4 regions of the Cytobacillus sp. Bva_UNVM-123 genome follow, and region 4 is predicted to be linked to each of the others. Evidence: predicted binding sites of a transcription regulator. Region 4 holds the regulator's gene; each other region holds the start of a gene.
What was found. The regulator Rex, encoded in region 4, represses fermentation and respiration genes when NADH is low (regulators of the CRP and FNR family bind a similar motif). The targets are predictions, from matches to a motif close to TTGTGAAATATTTCACAA.
Positions count from the first base shown of each region.

Region 1: hcp (hydroxylamine reductase) is a predicted target of Rex. The motif match lies at 1,560-1,577, and genes of this name have one in related genera.
Region 2: KDN24_RS05675 (anaerobic C4-dicarboxylate transporter family protein) is a predicted target of Rex. The motif match lies at 2,570-2,587, and genes of this name have one in related genera.
Region 3: KDN24_RS08410 (YwiC-like family protein) is a predicted target of Rex. The motif match lies at 2,101-2,118, and genes of this name have one in related genera.

Region 1 is NZ_CM177772.1:2,939,119-2,942,770, reverse strand. Features, by position in the region: gene KDN24_RS14715 (ABC transporter permease subunit) at 1-968, shown strand, start outside; gene KDN24_RS14710 (Hsp20/alpha crystallin family protein) at 1,015-1,488, opposite strand; gene hcp (hydroxylamine reductase) at 1,693-2,991, shown strand; gene KDN24_RS14700 (Crp/Fnr family transcriptional regulator) at 3,125-3,652, opposite strand, start outside.
Region 2 is NZ_CM177772.1:1,176,567-1,180,218, reverse strand. Features, by position in the region: gene KDN24_RS05685 (response regulator) at 1-816, shown strand, start outside; gene KDN24_RS05680 (hypothetical protein) at 826-954, shown strand; gene KDN24_RS05675 (anaerobic C4-dicarboxylate transporter family protein) at 1,126-2,439, opposite strand; gene KDN24_RS05670 (DUF418 domain-containing protein) at 2,987-3,652, opposite strand, start outside.
Region 3 is NZ_CM177772.1:1,720,735-1,724,386, forward strand. Features, by position in the region: gene ric (iron-sulfur cluster repair di-iron protein) at 1-14, opposite strand, end outside; gene KDN24_RS08400 (molybdopterin molybdotransferase MoeA) at 268-1,533, shown strand; gene mobB (molybdopterin-guanine dinucleotide biosynthesis protein B) at 1,521-2,051, shown strand; gene KDN24_RS08410 (YwiC-like family protein) at 2,175-2,894, shown strand; gene KDN24_RS08415 (Crp/Fnr family transcriptional regulator) at 2,997-3,652, opposite strand, start outside.
Region 4 is NZ_CM177772.1:843,056-846,707, forward strand. Features, by position in the region: gene KDN24_RS04185 (ABC-F family ATP-binding cassette domain-containing protein) at 1-1,268, opposite strand, end outside; gene moaC (cyclic pyranopterin monophosphate synthase MoaC) at 1,427-1,915, shown strand; gene KDN24_RS04195 (redox-sensing transcriptional repressor Rex) at 2,078-2,728, shown strand; gene KDN24_RS04200 (YdiK family protein) at 2,950-3,156, opposite strand; gene KDN24_RS04205 (CPBP family intramembrane glutamic endopeptidase) at 3,153-3,652, opposite strand, start outside.

The sequences.
Region 1 (3,652 bases), 2.1 Mb from region 4:
AGGAGAAAGATAATTATTATTTAGCTCAATGGTATCCAATGCTTGCTACATTTCAAAATGGCAAATGGAATAAGGAAGATTATTCAGATCGTTTAGAAACGTATCACACAGATTTTTCTAATTTTAAAGTGTCTTATAAGATTCCGAAAGGCTATTCCTTCGTTTCGACGGCTGCTCGAGATGCAGAAATTGGCAAAACAGAAGGAACAGTAAAAATAAACAAAGTTAGGGACTTTTTCATCGCGATTATGAAAAACATGGACATGTATGAGACAAATGCAAATGATGGAGTAAATATCCGCTTATTTACAAAAAAAGATCATGATAAAAATATTGATGATACAATAGATTTAGCTAAAAGCGCCTTGATATTTTATCAGGAAAATATCGGAGAATACCCTCATAAACAATTAGATATTATCCTTGATAATGGAGTCTTTATGGAATACCCCGGGATCGTCACAATAAATCCTTATATCCAGGATACTCATTTTTATAATATTTCGATCGTTCATGAAATTGCACATCAATATTTTTACGGGGTCGTTATAAATGATCAATATCATGAAGCATGGATAGACGAAGGGATTACAGAATTTGCGACCTCATTGTATTTTTATATCGATAAAAATGAATCGGAATATATGGCATTCAGAATGTCGAATCGGCGACTACAAATTATTAGAGAGCTAGAGCTAGGAAGACAACATTCAAATGTATCATTGGATCAATTGAAAAATTCCGGCTATGTATATGGACAGCCTGCCGTTGAATTGCTAAAGATCATGAAGGATAAATACAGAGAAAAGGGAGATGATGTAAAAACAGTAAGTATGCAATTTCTTTCTGACTATTATGAGCATTTTCGTTATAAGGAAGTGGATACACAAGAATTCATTCGCTTCGCGAAATCCTATTTCAATGTTCCGACAGGCTATTTTAGTGGCTGGCTGAATACTTCAAAATAAAGATTATGTGGGGTCTGACACTTGTATAGTGGTCAGCCCCTATTTTTTATTCAGTACCACCGATAGAAATTTGCTTCCCTTTTTGCTTCGGAACTCGAATTTTCAACAGCCCATTTTTGTAAGAGGCTTTTACTTTGTTTTCTAAAATCGGTTGTGGAAGCGCAATTGTTCGTGATGATTTATGCATGGATTGTCTTCTCTTGACGATGTTTTTGTTATCATCTTCCTCGGTGAATGATTCAATTGCATGTACAGAAATCGTCATGTAATTTTCCAATACATCTATTTGAATTTGTTCACGATTTACACCTGGAAGCTCTGCAGTTATGACATATTCATTTACTGTTTCTTGCGTGTTTACTTGAAATGGTGCTGACATGGGGAAAGGATTTTTAAAAAATTCATCTATTGATTGCAAAAAACCTTTTACAGGCTTTTCATGGAATAATTGATTCATTGACTTCATTAGATCTCCAAATGACTCACTATTTTCACCTTTACTTCGTTTATTCACTGTCATTGCTCCTTTCTGACACTTCTATTGAGTATTTATTTCATTCCATTATATGAAGGTTATTAGGCGTTTGTTCGTTGTTAAAATTTCGACATAATTTTTTGAACGATTTTTGACAACTATTGCAGGAGTGATCTGAATCACACTTAATGCGTGATTTGGAATGTAAGCTGAACAATGTAAAAAGCGATGGAAAGAAGGAGATACATAATGTTTTGCTACCAATGTGAACAAACACCAACAGGGGGATGTAAAGTAGTTGGTGTATGTGGAAAAGATGAAACGATTGCGAGTCTACAAGATACGATCATTTTTGCATTAAAAGGAATTGCAGCATATCGCACTCACGCTAACCAATTAGGCTACACAGATCCATTTGTTGATGCGACAACACATGAAGCTTTATATATGACATTAACAAACTCCAACTTTAATGTTCAAGAGCATATTGATATGGCAATGAAAGTGGGCAGTTCAGCTGTTAGAGTGATGGAAATGTTGGATGAGGCACATACGAAAAGATTAGGAATACCTGAGCCTATTCGTGTTTCTCAAAACAAAATTGAAGGTAAATGCATCGTCGTTACTGGACATAATTTATTCGCTTTAGAGGAGCTGTTGAAACAAACTGAAGGTAAAGGAATTAATATTTATACGCATTCTGAAATGCTGCCTGCACATGGGTATCCACAACTAAAGAAATATGCCCATTTAAAAGGGAACATTGGGAAAGCATGGTATGATCAACGTCGATTATTTGAAAAATTCCCAGGGGCCATATTAGCCACTACGAACTGTGTAATGCCAATTAAAGGGTCATACGCAGATCGAATGTTCACTTATGAAGTTGCTGGTCTTGAAAATGTCATAAAAATTGTAAATGATGATTTCAGTCCATTAATTAATCGAGCACTTGAATTGCCTGAAGCGAATATTGAATCTGAGGAGACACTTCTTACAGGTTTCCATCATGAAACAGTATTAGGATTAGCTCCTGAAGTAATTGCAGCTGTTAAAGAAGGGAAGATTAAGCGTTTCTTCGTTATCGCAGGCTGTGATGCACCAGGGAAGGGTGGAGACTACTATCGTGAGCTAGCGACGTCATTACCTCCAGAAACAGTCATACTAACGACCTCTTGTGGTAAATTCCGCTTTAATGATGTTGACTATGGCGTTGTACCAGGTACAGAAATTCCACGTTATATTGACTTAGGTCAATGTAACAATTCAGGCTCAACAGTAAAAATTGCAAAAGCATTAGCTGACGCATTTGAATGTGAGATTAACGAACTACCTGTCAGTATTGTACTTTCATGGTTCGAGCAAAAAGCGGTTGCCATTCTTCTCGGATTATTTAGCTTAGGAATTCAAGATATTCGCATTGGGCCAAAGCCACCAGAATTTATTTCAGAAGGAGTATTGTCTGTTCTTCAAGAAACATTTAATTTAAAGCTTATCGGCACTGCACAAGAAGATATGGCAGAGATGCTTCAACTATCACATGTATAATAAATAAAGCTATTTCTAAATTCTCAAAATTAAAGCAGGTGGATAAAACGGAATGTTTTTATCTACCTGCTTTTTGCACCTTATTAATCTTTTTTGGATAACCTGATAGCCACAATGTCTTGTTCATCTCAAGCTATATAATTTCTTCGAATAGTTTATCAGGATTAATGATAAAATTCCCAGCTTTGTCTGCTTCAATCAATTTGTCTTTTTTCAGCTTAGTTAAAGTTCTGCTAACCGTTTCTCTTGTCGTTCCGATCATGTTGGCAAGATCTTTATTCGTAAATTCGGCTTTTAAAAGATATGTTTCATCATTCAGTTTTTGTCCGTGACTTCTTGCTAAGCGGACAAGAAGTTTAATAATTTGTTCGTATGTGTTATTAAGAATTTTTTCTTCTAGTCGGTCTTGTAGATCGATAATTTTCTCTCCGAGTACTTTAAAAACTTTAATACAAAGCTCGGGATTATCAATCAAAACTTTCTCAAAATGATCAATAGGCACAACAATTAAAGTTGAGTTTTCTAGAACCTCTGAAAAAGCAGGATAGCCACCTTTACGGAAAAAACCAACATGGGGAAACATTTCCCCTTTTTTGGCAATTGTAACAATTTGTTCTCTGCCGTTAATATCACTTTTATATATTTTAATTCTACCACTATT
Region 2 (3,652 bases), 330 kb from region 4:
GATATTCTGCTTATCGATTTGTTAATGAAGGAAAGAGATGGGCTAGAAACGATTCGAGCACTAGCGCCTGAGTTTAAAGGAAAAATTATTATGATCTCGCAAGTTGATCAAAAGGATACAGTTGCTGAGGCTTACTTACTCGGAATTGCCCATTTTATAACGAAGCCAATTAATAAATATGAGGTTGTTAGTGTCATTCAAAATGAAACGAAACATTATTTACGAGCAAAATCTATTGCAAACATTCAACAATCATTAATATCATTAACGGACTTTCATCATGGAACCGTTGTGGAGCAATCGATTGAGTCGAATACGATTACGAAACCGAAGCAGGAAGTTCATTCATCTGGAATCATACATAATGGGAATAATATATTAATGGAATTAGGAATTGTTGGTGACAGTGGATATTATGACTTACTAAATATTATTGAATATTTATTTGAATTGGAGAATCAATGCGACGGGAAATTTCAATTTCCTTCTCTGAAACAGCTTTTTAAACAAGTTGCTTATGAGCATTGCCAGTCATTCAATAATAGTAATTGTATTAATAAAGAAGCAAAGGCGAGTGAACAAAGAGTTCGCAGAGCTATACACCAAGCATTAAATAATCTTGCCTCTATTGGATTAACTGACTATGGGAATCCGATATTTGAAAATTACGCATCAAAATTTTTTGATTTTTCCCAAGTGCGAATGAAGATGTTGGAGTTAGATGGAAAAGCAACATGCAATGTTCCTTCAAGATTGAACATAAAAAAATTTATTGAAGTTTTTTATTTAGAAGCTAAAGATTCGATAATTAAATAGGAGGGCAATTTGCGTAAAGTACAACTAAGCTTACCTACATTTGTGAAAACATTCACAAATGTAGGTATTCCATCTTATAAATACGTAAGGGAGGAGCTATTATCTTTTAACGATAACGGCTTCTCCTTGACAAAATGAATGAAGCCATAGGTGTAAGAAGTCTGACTTTTGTTGTTTTTCCATTTACAGCACAATGTTAGATTAATTTGTCATAATTAATCAACAATCATTCGTAGAAAATGTGAAGACAAAAAGCCCTTTTCATCCTCAAATCAGGTTGAAAAGGGCGAACATATCTATATGTTTTCTTTATAGTAAGATAGTACTTAGTAATATACCGATTCCAATTGCGCCAAACGTTGCTACTAGCCCTGGCACCATAAAGCTGTGATTCAAAATGTATTTACCGATTCGGGTAGTTCCTGTTCTATCAAAGTTAATCGCTGCTACGACAGTTGGATAGTTTGGAATAAAGAAATATCCATTTACCGCCGGGAACATGGCAATTAATAACGCTGGATTTATTCCTAACGTTATCCCTAAAGGCATAAGCGTTCGAACAGTTGCTGCTTGGCTATAAAGTAAAATGGATAGCGCGAATAAAGCAATAGCGAACAACCATGGTGCTGCTGTTACAAGATCTGCAATCGAACCGTTTATAAATTCTGCATTCCCTTTAAAAAAGGTATCACCCATCCATGCAATCCCAAATATAGCCACAACTGCTGCGGCTCCGGCTTTAAACACACTTCCAGAAACAATTTCTTCAACCTTAGGTTTACAAATAATAATGATAAGAGCAGCAATTGTCAGCATGACTATTTCAATTGCAACTGGCATTGACATCCGAGTAACTGCTCCTTCAATGATCCAGCTAGGCCGTAAATTTTCAAATGAACCGAGAAGGACAACTAATACTGCTGCTAATAAAAACAATGAAACCGATAGTTTTGAAGCTGCTGTAGCGACATATTCTTTTTTATCTTTTTTGATTGGTGCAAGCCCCTCTTCTAATCGTTTTAAATAAATCGGATCGTTAGGCAATTCTTTCCCCATTTTACTAACGACAAATGCGGCAATCATACATGCTATAAATGTGGACGGTATACAAATCATTAAAATATCTAGTAAGGTAATTTGGAAATCTGTTAACAAAGCTAATAATGCGACGGTTGCAGCCGAAATTGGACTTGCTGTAATTGCTTGCTGCGAGGCAATGACCGCAATGGACATTGGCCTTTCAGGCCGGATACCAGACTCTCTTGAAACTTCAGCAATGACTGGTAATACTGAGTAAGCTACATGACCTGTTCCTGCGCAAAATGTAAAAATATAAGTAACGATAGGTGCTATAAAAGTAATATATTTAGGGTTTTTCCGTAATGCTTTTTCTGCTAAATAGACAAGATATTCCATTCCTCCAGAAGCCTGTAATGCACCAGCTGCAGTAATTACAGCTAAAATCATCAGCATAACATCGATAGGTGCGGAGGTTGGCTCTAAACCAAATATAAATGTGAGAATTGCCAGTCCAACTCCCCCCATCACCCCTAAACCTAGACCTCCTAATCGGGCACCGATAAAAATACAGCCTAGCAAGATCAAAAATTGCAGCCAAAACATACGTGTTACCTCCAATCAATTCGAGAATTTTTAGAAATGATTAATCAGCCTTGCTGTTCTAAAGCAAAAAACTGTTCGCGCTAAAAATGATTCAGTGTAAAAAAATTCACCTGCTTTCTGCCATGTTTATTTGTGAACATATTCACAAATAAATAAATTAAAAAACTCCACAATATTAAGCGGAACTTTTTAGGTTATATAAGGTAACGTTAGAATTTCCTTATATTTTCTATTTCATCATATAAATTGTTCTACAAAAAGCTACAAGAAGTTACAATACTCTCGGATTCATACAAAAATTTGTCAGACATTTCAAAAGCTAGATACTTCATGTTAGATATAAAAAAACTGTACAATAATGCCTATTATTGTACAGCTCTATCAAAATATCCTTTTGAATAATATTGATTTCGAATAGACGTTAACTGCCAAATATGGCGAGCATCCCTACTGCAAAAACACATACTATAAGGAACCACCACGAGTCAGTAAAGTCGTTTTTTTCTTTCACTTACTTCTCCTCCACCTATTTATCTACTTCTTTTCATTATTGAGCTTTAAATTGTTCAGTTCCCTGCTTCTTTCCTCTTAGTGGTAAATTTCCTAATGAACGCCAAACATATTCAACAGGACCTAATTTAAAGAACCGCAGCCATATATTTGCAAAGAGAACCATAAATAAGCAAATGCCTATATAAATAATGAAGGTTTTCATCCCACTAAAGTTTTTGCCTAACCCAAATCCCCATCCGTAAAATAAAATGGATGAGACAATATTTTGCAGAATATAACAGCTTAAAGCAATTTTCCCCACTTCTTCTAAACGGGCAAGAATCATAGAGTTTTCTGCTTTTTCAAGAATTATCGCAAAAAGTGCAAGATAGCCAATAGATAATAATGGCGCAAATAAGTATCGAACGATAACACCAAGAAACTCAAAAGGAACAAAGGTAAGAGCATTTAAAGGCACTCCCAGCGCTAATCCAATAACGAGAAGTTTTTTTCTCTTTCTTTTCCCCTCTTCATCCATTGCAAAAATGCCTGAACGAACAAACCAAACACCTAACATAAATAAAAGAATATTCATTGGAATAACAAAAATGGCTTCTGATCGAAGTCCCCAAAACCCAGTGAAGCGCATTTGCACTTGTTCAAACCAGCTACCATATAAATAAATCTGTGAAATGTTAGCCATTTCCTCAATGAAGGTTTG
Region 3 (3,652 bases), 880 kb from region 4:
AATGGAATATTCATATTAAAGGAACCTCCTAATATATTCGTTACATCATAATGATAAATGATATTTACTTTCAATTAGGTGACCGCCATCACACTTTTGTCGGCTTTTTGAAAAAAAAGGTATGAAAGTGAATTTGTGATGTTTATCATGTTGAATCATTTCCAGTACATATATAATATAAAGGTAGTTCAATTCATTTCTATATAGTGAAATAAATGTTCATTATACATTCATACATACTATAAAATGTTGTTTGGAGTTGGTAAAATGCTAGAAAGAAGAATACCAATCCCAGTTGGGGAAGCGGTTAAGCGGATTATGGATTTCTCAATTGGTGGAAAAATCGAATATGTTTCTATAAATGAAAGCTATGGTAGATATTTATCAGAAGATATTACAGCGACAAGTGATGTACCTCATTTTGATCGTGCACCATATGATGGATTTGCAGTTCGTACAATCGATACATTAAGAGCTTCACAAGCGAATCCGATAGAATTTGAAGTAATTGATCATATCGGAGCTGGTATGGTTACTTCTGCCCAAGTTGGTCCTTTTCAAGCAGTTCGGATTATGACAGGTGCACAAATGCCGGCTGAATGTGATGCTGTTGTTATGCTTGAGCTTGCAAAAACCTTTGAAAGAGAAGGAAAAAATTATATGGCCATTAAACGGTCTTATAAACCTGGTGACAACGTTAGCTATACAGGAGAAGATGCTAAAAAAGGTGATATTCTTATACAAAAAGGAACAAAAATTAATCCGGGTATTCAGGCAATTCTAGCAACCTTTGGCTATGAAAAAGTTCCTGTAGCCAAAAAGCCTATTGTTGGTTTATTTGCGACTGGTACAGAATTGTTGGATGTTCATGATCCTTTAGAGCCTGGAAAAATTAGAAATAGTAATTCCTATATGATCTCTGCCCAAATTCAGCGTGCAGGAGCTGAAGTTCAATATTTCGGAAAGCTGCCAGATGTTTTTGATACTTGTTATGAGGCTGTTGAAAAAGCATTAAGTAAAGTAGATATATTGATTACAACTGGTGGCGTTTCTGTCGGTGATTTTGATTATTTACCTGCTATATATGAAAAGCTACAGGCAAAAGTACTTTTTAACAAAGTAGCTATGCGCCCTGGTAGTGTGACAACTGTTGCAGAACTTCATGGACAGTTATTGTTTGGCTTATCAGGTAATCCTTCTGCATGTTATGTAGGTTTTGAACTGTTCTGTCGACCGATTATTCGTACAATGCTTTTCGCTGAGAAGCCTCATTTAAGAAAGGAAAAAGCAATTTTACAAGTTGACTTTTTAAAGGCTAATCCATTTACCCGTTTTGTTAGAAGTGCTTATTCCATAGTGGATGGTCGTTTACAAGTTACTCCAAGCGGGTTGGATAAATCAAATGTTGTTATGAGTCTTGCCGGAGCAAATTCTTTAATGATATTACCTGGTGGAACGAGAGGCTATGAAGCGAATACAGAGGTAGATTTATTAATGCTAGAAGATTTTGATGGAAGCAAATGGCCGTGGTAAAGCCTTATATTTTTCAAATCGTAGGCTATCAAAATAGTGGGAAAACAACACTTGCTACGAAAATAATAGCCCTTCTCACTGCGAGGGACTTTTCAATTGTAACGATAAAGCATCATGGTCATGGTGGGAAACCTGATATGGTAGTAAATAAAGATTCAAATCAGCATATTTCCGCAGGTGCATGTGCCTCGATCGTTGAAGGGGATGGACGCTTACTTTTACAGGCAGACAAGCCAAGCTGGACATTAAATGAGCAAATTGATGTTCTTCGTCCATTCCAACCGGATATTATCCTGATAGAAGGACATAAATTTGAGAATTATCCAAAAGTTGTAATCTTAAGAACAGATAAGGATCATGAGTTATTAGATCAGCTGACGAATATTCATGCTGTCTTATTTTGGGACAAGAATGTAAATGAATTGCAAGATCGCTTTCCCTCTACTCCTTTTTTTGATATTCATGATGAACAAAGCAGCAAATGGATATGTTCATTTTTAATAAATAATTGCAACTAGAAACATGTATTGTTGAAAAACCGTCACATTTTTACGGTTTTATTTATTTTTGTGATGAGGTTCACTCGAAGTACCGAAAAATTTGTTTATAGTATAGGTAGCATCTTTTATGGAGGGATGATTATGAACCTTTGTATGCCGAAACAACATGGTGCTTGGGCAATGCTTATTATCCCATTTTGGCTTGGGGTTGCAGCCACTAGTTTTTTATGGTCACATCTAGCTTTTTTCATTGGCTGGCTATTTTTATATTTAGCCACATATCCAATGCTGCTGCTTTTTAAAAAGAAAAAAATGCGGTATTATGCGAAGTGGGCTGTCATTTATTTAGTTCCTGCAATTAGTTTGCTTTTGATTCCGTTATTTTCAAGGCCTTCAATCGTTATTTTTGGTTTAGCGATGATTCCGTTTTTTCTTATTAATGCCTATTATTCCGCAAGTAATAATGAAAGAGCATTAGGAAATGACTTAAGCGCCATTTTGGTATTTGCGATTGCTGGTCTAGCAAGCAGTTATTTGCCTAACGGTGAAATTAGTTCGCCTGCGCTGCTTGCATTCATTACATCCATTTTGTTTTTTATCGGCTGTACTTTTTATGTTAAAACAATGATAAGAGAGAAAAAAAATCAAACATATAAATGGGTATCATGGATATATCATACAGTCATTTTAATCATGTGGGCAATAACAGGTCATTGGTTAATTGCACTTGCGTTTCTTCCAAGCTTATTAAGGGCTGTTTATTTTTATGGGAAGAAAATTACGATTATGCAGTTGGGAATTTTTGAAATAGTTAATGCGACCATCTTTTTTCTCGTCATGTTAATGGAACTATTAAGCTAAATTTTTAAAGCTTACGAAAAGTAAACGGCCCCCAAATTGTCAGCTTTTAACAATTAGAGGGCCGTTTATTTATCATTTATTATCATATAGGAGAGGAATAACTTATTCAATATTACAGATGTTAATTGGACAGTTTTCACAATCAATCTCAGTCTTTAAGTAGGCAAGACTATGAATCGTAATCAATCCTTTATCAATGGAAATAATTTTATTTTTGCGTAAATCACCAAGCATTCGATTAACTACTTCTCTCGATGTCCCGCAAAAGTTAGCAAGCTCTTGATTTGTTAATGGTGTTTTAATCAGTATACCTTGCTCAGATTTTTCCCCATAACTATTAGAAAGTCTAATTAAGGTGGAGTATAATGCCCCCTTTTTACCGTGAAGAACAAGATCTCGAAATTTAGATTGTGTTTTCTGATATTGTAGATTAATATATTTCATCAATTCAAGTGTAAGAGCATGATCATGCTTTAATTGTTCCTCAAGTTCATCCTGAAAAATGACCAAAACTTCTCCACTTTCCATTACCTTTGCATTTAACATATGTTTCGGCGACCTACAGTATAAAGATAAATCTCCAATCAAATCCCCTTTAGAACACATTCTTAAAGTAAGCTCACGACCGTCAGGCACTATTTTACTTATCTGAATAATTCCACTTTGAATAATGAAGAGTTCATTCGCTAACATACCTTCTTGGAACAGATAAGTCCCTTTCTCGATTTTTCTCTTATGATGGGAAGTCTTAAATATTT
Region 4 (3,652 bases):
GGCTTTAGTGGATATTCATCCCATAATTCATTTAACACTTTTTTATTAGATGAAAGCTCTGCCTGTTCTTGATCATAATAGCCGATCGTTACGTTAGTCCCGAGCTGAAAACTACCAGATATTAGTGGTAAACGATTAATTAATGTTTTTAATAAGGTAGATTTTCCGATCCCGTTTGGACCAACAAGAGCTATGCTTTCACCACGTGCAATTCGAATGGAAATCGCTTGAGAAACGGCAAAATCATCATAACCAACAGTTGCGGAATGAATATTTAATACTTCATTTCCTGATTGTTTCTCGATTTGAAAGCCAAATGTTGCTGACTTTTCATCCCCTTGTGGACGGTCAAGAAGCTCCATTCTTTCAAGCTGTTTTCTTCTGCTTTGAGCCCTTTTCGTCGTTGAGGCACGAACTAAATTTCGTTGAATAAAATCTTCAAGCTTAGCTACTTCTTGTTGTTGCTTTTCATAAAGCTTCATATCGCGCTCATAGTTTGCTGCCTTCAGTTCGAGATAAGCACTATAATTTCCGATATATTTCTTTATTTGTTTTCTTGATAATTCATAAACTTGCAAGACGACCTTATCTAAAAAGTATCGATCATGGGATACGATTAAAATAGCACCGTCATATCCTTGTAAATATTGTTCTAGCCACGATAAAGTATCAATATCAAGATGGTTTGTCGGCTCATCCAATATTAAAATATCAGGTTTTGTCAGTAGTAGCTTACCGAGAGCAAGCCTTGTTTTCTGCCCACCGCTCAATGCTGCTATTTTTGTATCATAGCTAAAGGATTGAAAGTTTAAACCATGGAGAACAGAGCGAATATCTGATTCGTATTGATAGCCCCCTTGTTCTTTAAATTGAAGCTGTCGGGTGTCATATTCAGATAAAATTCGCTCATATTCTTTATGATTGGCAATTAAATCAGGATCTGCCATCTTTTCTTCAAGCTTACGCAGTTCTTTTTCCTGCTTTTTTAAATGAGCGAAAACGGTTAACATTTCATCCCAAATAGAGCGATCTGATTCTAATCCTGTATGTTGAGCGAGATACCCAATTTCTACTTCTTTTGGCTTGATAATTTCACCCGCATCATAAGAAACTTGTCCAGCAATTATTTTTAATAGGGTAGACTTACCGGCTCCATTACGGCCGACAAGAGCAATTCGGTCTCGATTTTGTACTTCTAGCTTAATATTCGTTAAAATAGAATCGGCGCCGAAGTTTTTTTCTAGCTGATTTATTTGTAATAAAATCATTTCTTTCACCTCTATACTCTAGAGATAGTGTAACCTATTCATATATGTAGGGCAATAAAGGGATGCCTGCGGGTAAAAAAAAAGATATGTGAAGAAACATACATAGCTTTCACAATTGGATAAAAATAGTGTATGATTTTAAAGAGAGGGGTTTTTATATGGCGGATTTTACACATTTTAATCAAGAGGGTAGAGCTAAAATGGTAGATGTCAGTGCTAAGCCTGAAACATTCCGAACCGCAATAGCTTATTCTAGTATTACTGTAAATAAAGAGATCTATGAAAAAATTACATCAAACAAAATGAAAAAAGGCGACGTTCTTGCGGTTGCTCAAGTAGCTGGTGTCATGGCTTGCAAGAAGACATGGGAGCTAATTCCAATGTGTCACCCAATCCCATTAACAGGTGTGGATATCTCCTTCTCATGGGAGCCACGTGAAGAAGAGTATAAATTGATAATTATGGCATCCGTGAAAACAAAAGGAAATACTGGTGTGGAAATGGAAGCGCTAACAGCGGCTTCTGTATGTGCTCTAACAGTTTATGATATGTGTAAAGCTGTTGATAAAGGGATGATTATTGGTAAAACCTATTTAGTAGAAAAAACTGGCGGCAAGAATGGTGATTTTAAAAGAGAAATTCTTTAATAAAATCAGTGAGAGAGGTTTATTTTGTGCTCAAGAAAATAAAACTCTCTCTCAAAACGATTGAAGAATTTAGCTTGTATGTAATTGAAGGTGAAGATCTGACGGAATTATGCCAAGGCAAACTTATTTTTCAACGCTGCATTTGGGAGAGGGGAAAATGGAATGGCAAACGAGACAATTAAGATTCCACAAGCGACAGCAAAAAGACTTCCACTATATTATCGTTTCATCAAAAATTTGCATGCATCAGGCAAGACTAGAGTTTCATCTGCGGAGCTAAGTGATGCAGTGAAAGTTGATTCAGCAACGATTCGAAGAGACTTTTCATATTTTGGTGCACTAGGGAAAAAAGGCTATGGCTATAATGTCAATTATTTGCTATCGTTTTTCCGAAAAACATTAGCACAGGATGAACTTACGAAAGTGGCACTTATTGGGGTAGGTAATTTAGGAACAGCCTTTCTAAATTATAATTTTCTTAAAAACAATAATACAAAAATTGAAGTAGCATTTGATGTATCTCCTACTAAAGTTGGTACAACGATCGGGGATGTACCAATCTATCATATGGATGCGCTAGAAAAGATTATCGCTGAGCATCAAATAGAAGTAGCGATTTTAACAGTACCAGCTCTAGCTGCCCAACCGATTGTTGACCGAATCGTGCAGAGTACGATTAATGGCATTTTGAATTTTACACCTGCACGTCTCTCTGTACCACCTACAATTAGAATTCATCACATTGACCTTGCTATTGAACTTCAATCACTTATCTATTTTTTAAAGCACTATCCTTCAGAAAAAGAGAATTAAAAAGCGCAAATTTCATGATAAAGGTAGTAAATGGTAAATGATTTTCCCATATAAAAGAAGAGGCTGGGACATAACTAAATTTCCACTTTGTAAAACCGAATGATATTTTAAGGAACAACGTACCAAAAAAGTAAAAACCGAACTATTACGAAGTACTTAATTGTCTTTTCGTAAAATAGTTCGGTTTTTTTATAGGCTAAAATATTTTTGTCCCAGCCTCTTCATTTTTTTTGTTGATCATGTTTCATTCTAAAATGCAAAGCGATCAAGCGCAAACCTGAACCGATATCAAAAGTTGCCAGGATAATAAGAAAATAAGTAAAAATCCCCCACCCTTGCTCTCTCTCTATGTATTGAATAGCAATATAAGTGAAGAGGATGCCGAGTATAATATAAAAAATACCTGAAACTAATGGTGACCTTCTCATAAAAATCCTCCAATAAAGGCTTGAAATTGTTCCATTTTCTTTAACCAGTTTTCAATTTTATCTTGATTAAACTGAATCAAGACGACGAGCGTATTCATTGCTGTATGGGCAAAGATTGGCACGATAATCCGCTTTGTTCTCACATAAAGGAAAGCAAACGTAAAGCCCATCGCAGTGTATAGAAGAATATGTTTGAAATCAGTGTGGGCAATAGCAAAAATAATCGAGCTAATAAGTCCTGCAAAAAAGAAATTTAGTCGTTTATATAATGTACCAAAGATAATTTTTCGGAAAACAATTTCCTCTAGAATTGGCCCGATGATCGAGCTGACTAGAATGACAATGGGAGAAGCTTCAATAAGTCTTAAAATGTCTTGCGTGTTTTCAGAACCCATTTCAATCCCAAGCAATCTTTCAATATTGGCGGCAACCAATTGGGCTATCATCGCTAGAAATACACCGCCAATTGCCCATGCAACTGAAGTTAACGGAGAAG